4 regions of the Paraclostridium sp. AKS73 genome follow, and region 4 is predicted to be linked to each of the others. Evidence: riboswitches for the same ligand, from Rfam matches in the RefSeq annotation. Region 4 holds a riboswitch; each other region holds the start of a gene.

Region 1 (2,197 bases), on a different contig from region 4:
ACAAAGTATGTGTATGTGCACCTGTTAATGTGGGAGATATTATAGTTAAAGACATATTAGGAACAGGTGTTGATATTGTAAGTTCTAAGAGTATGGAAAGTATGAATACAAGTGATAAAAATAGTGATCATGAATTAAGAGATTGTATATAATAAAAAATTAATGGACAATAAAAATAACCTTCTTTAGATATCAACATATTTAAAGGAGGTTACTTTTATTGTTAGAATTATTAAAGTGTATAACTTATTTTAGTAATAACTATATAGTTGGTTAAATATACTTAAGTATAAAATAAAAATAAAAATTTTAGAGGAATATAGAAATTTTTATAGAATTATATATAATATATAGAGTATGTGATAAATTATAATTAAATATTAGAGATTATAGGTTTTTTAAAATTAATAGGGAAAGAGGTTAAAATCCTCTGCAGCCCCCGCTACTGTAAAGCTGATGAAACTTTTGGGACCACTGTAAATTTTACGGGAAGGAAAAGGAGTAAAGAGAAGCTAAGCCAGGAGACCTGCCTATAATTGAAAAATTAAGTTCTTCGGGGTGAAGGAAAATAATTGAAAGTATCGTAGTTTAAAATTACTATGTCCACTTTATAATGTTATTAAATCCTAATCCAAAGATTGGGATTTTTTTACGCTTAAGTAAAGTATGCTTACAAAAAACTATAGGTATTCTATAAAATTTAGTTATATTAAAATACTAGGTTTTGGGAGTAAAAATTTTTTGAGCAACGGACGAAGTCGTTGGCGACATGAGCAAAGCGAATTTTTATGTATGCCCTTTAAAACTTAGAATTGATTTAGTCATTTTATCACATGAAACAATAATGTACTAAATAAAAAAGAGAGGGATTTAAAATGAATTATTTAAAATTATCAGTTATAGCAGGGTTACTACTTGTAATCTTAAATCCTGTGACTTCACATGCAATGCACATCATGGAAGGATTCTTACCTATGCAATGGTCTATATTATGGACTGTCGTATTTATACCATTTTTCATATACGGGTTAAAATCAATAAATAAAATAGTAAAAGCTGATCCTAAAAAGAAAGTACTATTAGCTCTAGCAGGTGCATTTGTATTCGTATTATCAGCTTTAAAAATACCATCTTTAACAGGTAGTTGTTCACACCCTACTGGTGTAGGTCTAGGAGCAATATTGTTTGGGCCATCTGTAATGGCAGTAGTTGGAACTATAGCTTTATTATTTCAAGCTATACTTCTTGCACATGGAGGACTTACAACTTTAGGAGCAAATGCTTTTTCTATGGCTATAGTAGGTCCTATAGTATCATTTTTAATATTTAAATTCTGTAAAAAAGAAATATTAGTACAGGAAAAAGTGTATTTTTTCAGCAGCATTAGGAGATTTAGCTACATATACTATAACTGCAACTCAATTAGCATTAGCATTTCCTGATCCAGCAGGAGGTATATTAGGGTCATTAGTAAAATTTTTAGGTGTATTCTTTATAACTCAAATACCTATAGCAATTGCAGAAGGATTATTAACTACATTAGTATACAATTTAATAACACAAAATGAAGAAGGAGTTGTAGAAGATGAGTACAAATTCGAAAGTCAAAACTAGAAATAAAAATATACTATTATTAATTTTAACAGTAATCTTAATAATAACTCCGTTAATATTAAACTCAACTGCTGAATACGGAGGCGCTGATGGAGAAGCAGAATCTTTAATTAGTGAAATAAATCCTAATTATAAACCTTGGTTTAATAGTTTATACGAACCACCTAGTGGTGAGATTGAAAGTTTACTTTTCTCTACTCAAGCAGCTATAGGTGCAGGAATAATTGGATACTTTTTAGGGTATAAAAAAGGAAAAAAAGATAAATGTTAGAAATTGACAACTGTGCATATTTAAATAATATAAAAGATGTAAACCCATTAATAAAACTAGGAATTACATTTATAGGAGTTATAGCTTCTATGCTTACTCAAAATGTAAATATACATATACTTATAATGCTAGTTATGACAGTTTTAATACTATTTATAGCAAGCGTAGATATGAAACTATACATTAAATGTTTGAAAATACCTATGATTTTTTTAATTATAGGTATTGGGTTAAATTTGATTAATATATCATTGAAAATAAAGATTATATATTTAATATAAATATATTAGGATTATATATAGGGACTACTAA
Region 2 (2,197 bases), on a different contig from region 4:
TCAAGTAGCAGTTTTAAATCGAGCTCAAGTAGCTTTAAGCCGAGTTCAAGTAGCTTTAAACCAAGTTCTAGCACTAGCAAACCAAGCAGTAGTTATACAAAGCCAAAATCAAGTACAACAAAACCAGATTCAGGAAGTTTTAGCACTAAACCAAAGCCTGATACAACAATAAATGAAGGAAGTACTGGAAATAATTCAAATAATAATACGACAAATCCAAAATCAAGCACAACAAAGCCTGATTCGGGAAGTTTTAGTACTAAACCAAATACAAATTCAAAATCAAATGCTAATGACAATACAAATTCTAAAAATAAAAAGAATGATTATGATGATGACTATGGAGGTAGCTCTAGTAGAAGAACATATATACCACAAGCATATGGGCGAGGCTTTTTTGGTTTTGGAGGATATAATCCATTTAGATATATGGGTTATAGAATGGGAATTAGCCCTATGATAATGGATATAGTTATGATTGTAACTGTATTAATTGTATTATACATTATAATAGACTTTATAAGAAGTAGAAAAAATAGATAGAAATTTTATTTTACCAAATTAGAAAATATATAATGAACATTGTTTTATATTGTTGTATAATGGATTATATAACAATTAAATAGTAAGTATTAGGTGTCAATAGACTTAATAGGGAATTAGATGAAAATTCTAAGCTACCCCAGTAACCGTAAAGCTGACGAAATCTAAGTATCCACTGAGAAATTGGGAAGGATTGAGAGTAGAATGAAGCTGAGCCGGGATACCTGCCAATGCTTAAAGGCTAATTATCTTCTGAGGGTTGGATAAAGGCGATTATACACGAATAGATTAAGGCATACTCTCTGAGTATGTCTTTTTAAATTGAAAAACTATGAGTGTAAAATTGTATAAGACGTATACTTTAATTAAGCTTTTATAATTAATTTATTGAAAATTATTTATTTTACAAATAAATCTCAATAAAAGGAATTAGATAAAAAAATAGAATTATATCATTGTTATGTAAAATCAACACGAAAGGAATGAAAAAATGTCAAAATATTTAGCGTATCCATTTTTATATGATAAATCAGATGATTTAAGATGCGATTATGAAATATTTACAGATGAGATATCAAGTACAATAGGACTATTAAGGGCTTTTGTTCAAGATGAAAATTTAAAAAAAGAATTAAGTAAGATAAATGAACTTGTATATCACATGAATGCATCGCTTAGAACATTTGTAAGCTTAACAAATGATGAGTTAAAATGGTTAGAATCTAGAACCGTATTCTATCAAGATGAAATAAAAGGTATTTTTGAGAAGTTTGTTTTGCCTCAAGGCGGAGTCTGTGGTAGTTATGCACATATTATAAGGACAAAATGCAAAGCATTAGTAAGATTATTACATAGATATAAAGAAAATGGAAATGATGTAGATGAATTATTATTTGATTTTGCGAATCTATTGTCTGGGTATTTTTTTGTTCTAGCTATAAAGCTTAATAAAGATGAAGGAATACAAGAAACTGAATTTATAAGTAAAAATTATAAGTAAGGAGAATGAAAATGAAAAAAAGAATTTTAACATTAATAACTACTATTTTAGTGGTTATGCTTGCAGTCGCTGGATGCGGTCAAAAAGAAACAGTAGTAAAAGATAGAGAAGGAAATGATTTTACAGTTCCTAAAAAATTAGAAAGAATAATATCAACAGCTCCATCTAATACAGAAGTGTTAGTTGAATTAGGACTTGCAGATAAATTAGTAGCTGTTGATAAATATTCAGCTGACATACCTGGATTACCTAAAGATATAAAATTAATAGATTTTGCAAATCCGGATGCAGAGGCTATAGTATCTTTAGAGCCAGATATGATTATAGCATCAGGACACAATAAAACTGGAAATAGTGAAGATCCATTTAAAGTAGCTAAAGAGTCTGGTATAAGTGTTGCATATATACCAAGTAGTGATAGTATACAAGGTATATACGATGATATCATGTTTATAGCTGATATAACTGGTACGAAAGAAAAAGGACAAGAGATTGTAGACAATATGAAATCTCAAGTTAATGAAATAGCTAAAATAGGAAAAACAATAAAGGATAAAAAGAAAGTTTACTTTGAAATTGGGCCAGCACCAAATCTATATAGCTTTGGAAATGGAACATTTTTAAATGAGATGATAGAGTTAGTAGGTGGAGAAA
Region 3 (2,197 bases), on a different contig from region 4:
TTAAAGCAATAATAAGACCCATAATAACTAATATATATAAAGGCTTTGTTTTCACAAAGCCCTTCTCTTCATTATTTTCATATTTTCTTAAGCTTTTCATTGATTGCATATGTCCATGTCCCTCTTTCTACTTACTTGGATAAATTCCATTTGCAAAAGTTTCTATTCCATCTATAGTTCTTACTCCACTACAATACATTTGTCCTAGTTCTATTGGATAAACTCTATTATTTTTAACTGCATTTAAACTTTGTAATGCTTTGTCATTCATAACTAAGTTTTTAGTTTCTTCAGATTTTTTACTATCATCATCTCTATTCATATATACTACAAATATACTGTCTGGATTTAATTTTACTAAATCTTCTTTACTTAGTGAGTTGCCATCTTCATTTAATAATTTTGCACCTAGTTTAGTTACCATATCTCCACCTAAAGTGCTTTTCCCATATCCACTAATTTTATCATCTAAAAATTCAACTATTAAAGTAGTTTGTTGCTTTTTGCCTTTTTCAGACTCTACAACTTCATTTACTTTTTTATTTATATTATCAACTATCTTTTTAGCTTTATCTTCAACGTTAAATATTTTACCTATATTTAATATATCTTCACATTCATTTTTAATAGTCTTATGCTCTACTGCTCCACTATTTAATGCCATGTATGTATTTGTACCTTTGTCTTGCCAAAAGTCTACTGTTCCTAAAGTTTTATCTGTAAACAAAGAATCCCATCCCACTATAAGGTCTGGTTGTAACATCATAGTATTTTCTTTAGAAGGTGTAAATTCATCTAAATACTTAACCTTTTTAAAGGCTTCTTGATATTCATCTTTAACCTTATGATCTAACCCGGCTGCAGCAACTATATTATCTTCTAACCCTAGTGCTAGCATAGTTTCTATAGAGTCTTGATAAACTGCCAGCGCCTTTTTAGGTTTTTCTTTTATAGTAACCTTTATTTCTTCTTTGTTACTATTATGCGTAGTAATAGTTACTGGATAGTAATCATCCTTTGTTTCATTTGTTTTTTCTACCTTTATTGTAGTAGTGTCTTCAGTTTTAATTTGAGTTTTACTGCACCCTACAAAGCTTAGCCCTATAACTAAGCTAAGCAAACTTAATTTGATTTTTGATATTTTCATTTTGTCTCTCCCTCCGAAAGTTGGTTTTATCTAGGCAGGTCTCCTGACTTATACATCATCCTAATCTTTACCTTCCCAAAGAAATTCTTCAGTGGCTAAAAAAAGACTCGTCCGTAATTACAGTAGCGGGGGCTGTTGATGATTTCCACATCATTCCCTATTAATTAATAAAAACCTAGTATTTATATTTATAATGTTACCATAATCCGATTCATTTTTCTATAAATTGCAAAATTTCGACATCTTATTTTTTAATCTATATCAATTTCTTACTTTACTTGCATTATTTAATTAGACCTTTAAGTGTAAAAACCATTAATATTTAAGTTTTTTAACATAAAAAAAACTCGCTTTCACAGTTTATACTATAAAGGCGAGTTTTTATATTAAGCTAATTCTAAAGCTATATTCATCATTCTTGTAAATGCAGTTTGTCTTTCCATAGCAGTAGTTGCTTCTCCTTTGAAAGGACAATCAGAAATTGTTAATATACAAAGAGCATTAACTCCAGCTCTTGCAGCGTTCATATAAAGTGCAGCTGATTCCATTTCTACAGCTAACACTCCCATTTTAGTCCATTTTGCTAAAGAATCTAATCCTTCATCTCCATAGAATACATCACTGCATAGTATGTTTCCAACTTTAGGCTCAACGCCTTGACTTTTTGCAACATCTACAGCTTTGCTAAGTAACTCATAGCTTGCTACTGGTGCAAATGTCCCTGGTAAGTTGTATTGAGATGCATAATTAGAATCTGTACAAGAACCCATACCTATTACTATATCATGCATTTTTAAATCTTCATGTAAAGCTCCTGCAGAACCTATTCTTATAAGATTTTTAACTCCATAAAAATGTATTAATTCATATGTATATATTCCTATTGATGGACATCCCATACCTGTACCTTGTACTGATATTTTTTTGCCATTATAGTATCCAGTGTAACCATTCATACCTCTTACAGTGTTGTATTGAACAACGTCTTCTAAGAAAGTTTCTGCTATAAATTTAGCTCTTAAAGGATCTCCTGGTAATAATACTGTTTCT
Region 4 (2,197 bases):
ACTTGTCGAGGTTGTATATTTAATTTTTATATATTTGACATTTGGATTAAAATAAGAGGTGAGATTATGTCAAAGCTTATATTAGTAAGACATGCTACAACAAAGGATAATATAGATGGAAACTTATCTGGACATATAGATAGTGAATTAAGTAATTTAGGTAAACAACAAATACTTAAGCTAAATAAATTCTTAGAAAAAGAAAATATTGATTGTATATATACAACTACATCTACTAGAACTAAGAATACGATAAAGGATATAGCTAAATCTAAAAACTTAGACATTGTTGAGAGTGAGAATCTTAGAGAAATTAGTTTTGGAGACTTTGAAGGAATGAATTTTGAATATATAAAAAATAATTTCCGAGAAGAATTTGAAAAAATAATTAAAAATGGATTTGAATATAAATATCCAAATGGGGAAAGTTTAGTAGATTCTTATAACAGAGTTTGCAAAGAAATAAATTATATATTGGATTGTAATAAAGATAAAACCATTTTGATATGCGCTCATGCAGGAACAATAAGAAATATCATTTCTTATTTAATTGGAAATACACATGAGTATCACTGGAATTTTAAAATAGATAATGCATCAGTTAGTATTATAGACATAGTAGATGGATTTTCTGTAATTCATACACTAAATAATACTTTATATTTAACATAAATACATACACAAACATATATAAAAAACATCATAAAAATAGACATAAATTAGGTTCTTCATTAAAGATTAATAGGGAAAAAGGTTAGAATCCTTTGCAGCCCCCGCTACTGTAATGCTGACGAAACTATTAGACACCACTGTGATTTTACGGGAAGGAATAGGACTAGGATGAAGCTGAGTCAGGAGACCTGCCTAGTTTATGGAAATAAAGTCTTCGGGGTGAAGGATTTTAAAATTGGTTAAGTATATACTTTTTAAGATCTATCCATTCTGGATAGGTCTTTTTTTGCAATAAAAAAACAATACAAATTGGAAAGGAAACTTTTATTATGAGTAAATCATTAATGTTTTTAGGAACAGCTTCTAATGTAGGTAAAAGTACTTTAGCAGCTGGATTATGTAGAATACTAAAACAAGATGGATATAGTGTAGCACCTTTTAAATCTCAAAACATGGCATTAAATTCATACATAACAAAAGATGGATTAGAAATGGGGAGAGCACAAGTTACTCAGGCTGAGGCAGCTGGAATTGAACCTGATGTTAGAATGAATCCAATTTTATTAAAACCATCAGGGAAAAATAGATGTCAGGTAATAGTAAATGGAAAGGTTCTTGATAACGTAAGTTCTAGCATATATCACGATTATAAAGAAGACCTTGCCTTAATGCTAAAACAAACTTATAAAGACTTGAGCGATGAGTACGATGTAATTGTTCTAGAAGGAGCAGGAAGTTGTGCAGAAATTAATTTAAAAGATAGAGATATTGCTAATATGGGAATGGCAGAAATTGCAGATGCACCTGTAGTATTAGTTGCTGATATAGATAGAGGGGGAGTGTTTGCATCTATAGCTGGAACAATGATTTTATTAGAAGAAAAAGAACGAGAAAGAGTTAAAGGTGTTATCATTAATAAATTTAGAGGGACTGTAGAACTTTTACAATCGGGAATCGATATGCTAGAAGATATTATAAAAGTTCCTGTCCTAGGAGTAGTTCCATATAGTGATTTAAACATAGAAGATGAAGACAGTGTAACAGATAGATTTAAAAAACAATTTAAAAAGAATGATGTGAATATAGAGATAATAAGAACACCGTACATGTCAAATTTTACAGATATGCATATGCTAGAGATACAAGAAGATGTAAGTATTAGATACATAGAAAAAGGGGAGTCTTTATCAGACCCAGATATGGTCATAATACCGGGAAGTAAAAATACAATAGAGGATTTAATTTATATAAGAGAGAGCGGATTAGAAAAGCAAATAAAAGATTTACAAAAACAAGGTAAATTAATATTTGGAATTTGTGGAGGGTATCAACTTTTAGGTAATAAATTATATGACCCGGAAGGTATAGAGGGATCTATAAAAGAGATTGATGGAATGGGACTTTTAGATATAGAAACTAAATTTGAAAAAGAAAAAGTTACAACTCAAGTTGAAGCTATTATAAATAAAGATTTAAATGGATACTTAAATTCATTAAGTGATATTAGTGTAAAGGGATATGAAAT

What was found. A riboswitch is a leader RNA that binds a small molecule or an ion and turns the genes downstream of it on or off. The one in region 4 is predicted to bind cobalamin.
Region 1: it holds a riboswitch for cobalamin, as region 4 does, so the genes downstream of both, LEQ07_RS14490 (energy-coupling factor ABC transporter permease) here and LEQ07_RS16380 (cobyric acid synthase) in region 4, are expected to answer to the same signal.
Region 2: it holds a riboswitch for cobalamin, as region 4 does, so the genes downstream of both, LEQ07_RS12805 (ATP:cob(I)alamin adenosyltransferase) here and LEQ07_RS16380 (cobyric acid synthase) in region 4, are expected to answer to the same signal.
Region 3: it holds a riboswitch for cobalamin, as region 4 does, so the genes downstream of both, LEQ07_RS17605 (ABC transporter substrate-binding protein) here and LEQ07_RS16380 (cobyric acid synthase) in region 4, are expected to answer to the same signal.

Annotation. Positions count from the first base shown of each region.
Region 1 covers NZ_JAIXHU010000030.1:10,125-12,321, forward strand. Annotated here, with positions in the region: gene LEQ07_RS14485 (DUF1667 domain-containing protein) at 1-152, shown strand, start outside; cobalamin riboswitch at 375-548, shown strand; gene LEQ07_RS14490 (energy-coupling factor ABC transporter permease) at 876-1,442, shown strand; gene LEQ07_RS23125 (energy-coupling factor ABC transporter permease) at 1,408-1,614, shown strand; gene LEQ07_RS14495 (energy-coupling factor ABC transporter substrate-binding protein) at 1,586-1,885, shown strand; gene LEQ07_RS14500 (hypothetical protein) at 1,879-2,166, shown strand; gene LEQ07_RS14505 (CbiQ family ECF transporter T component) at 2,184-2,197, shown strand, end outside.
Region 2 covers NZ_JAIXHU010000023.1:47,995-50,191, reverse strand. Annotated here, with positions in the region: gene LEQ07_RS12810 (hypothetical protein) at 1-543, shown strand, start outside; cobalamin riboswitch at 617-789, shown strand; gene LEQ07_RS12805 (ATP:cob(I)alamin adenosyltransferase) at 1,034-1,543, shown strand; gene LEQ07_RS12800 (ABC transporter substrate-binding protein) at 1,555-2,197, shown strand, end outside.
Region 3 covers NZ_JAIXHU010000047.1:19,380-21,576, reverse strand. Annotated here, with positions in the region: partial or broken gene LEQ07_RS17610 (FecCD family ABC transporter permease) at 1-22, opposite strand, end outside; gene LEQ07_RS17605 (ABC transporter substrate-binding protein) at 128-1,147, opposite strand; cobalamin riboswitch at 1,164-1,341, opposite strand; gene deoD (purine-nucleoside phosphorylase) at 1,534-2,197, opposite strand, start outside.
Region 4 covers NZ_JAIXHU010000039.1:20,291-22,487, reverse strand. Annotated here, with positions in the region: gene cobS (adenosylcobinamide-GDP ribazoletransferase) at 1-55, shown strand, start outside; gene LEQ07_RS16385 (histidine phosphatase family protein) at 67-672, shown strand; cobalamin riboswitch at 705-882, shown strand; gene LEQ07_RS16380 (cobyric acid synthase) at 1,002-2,197, shown strand, end outside.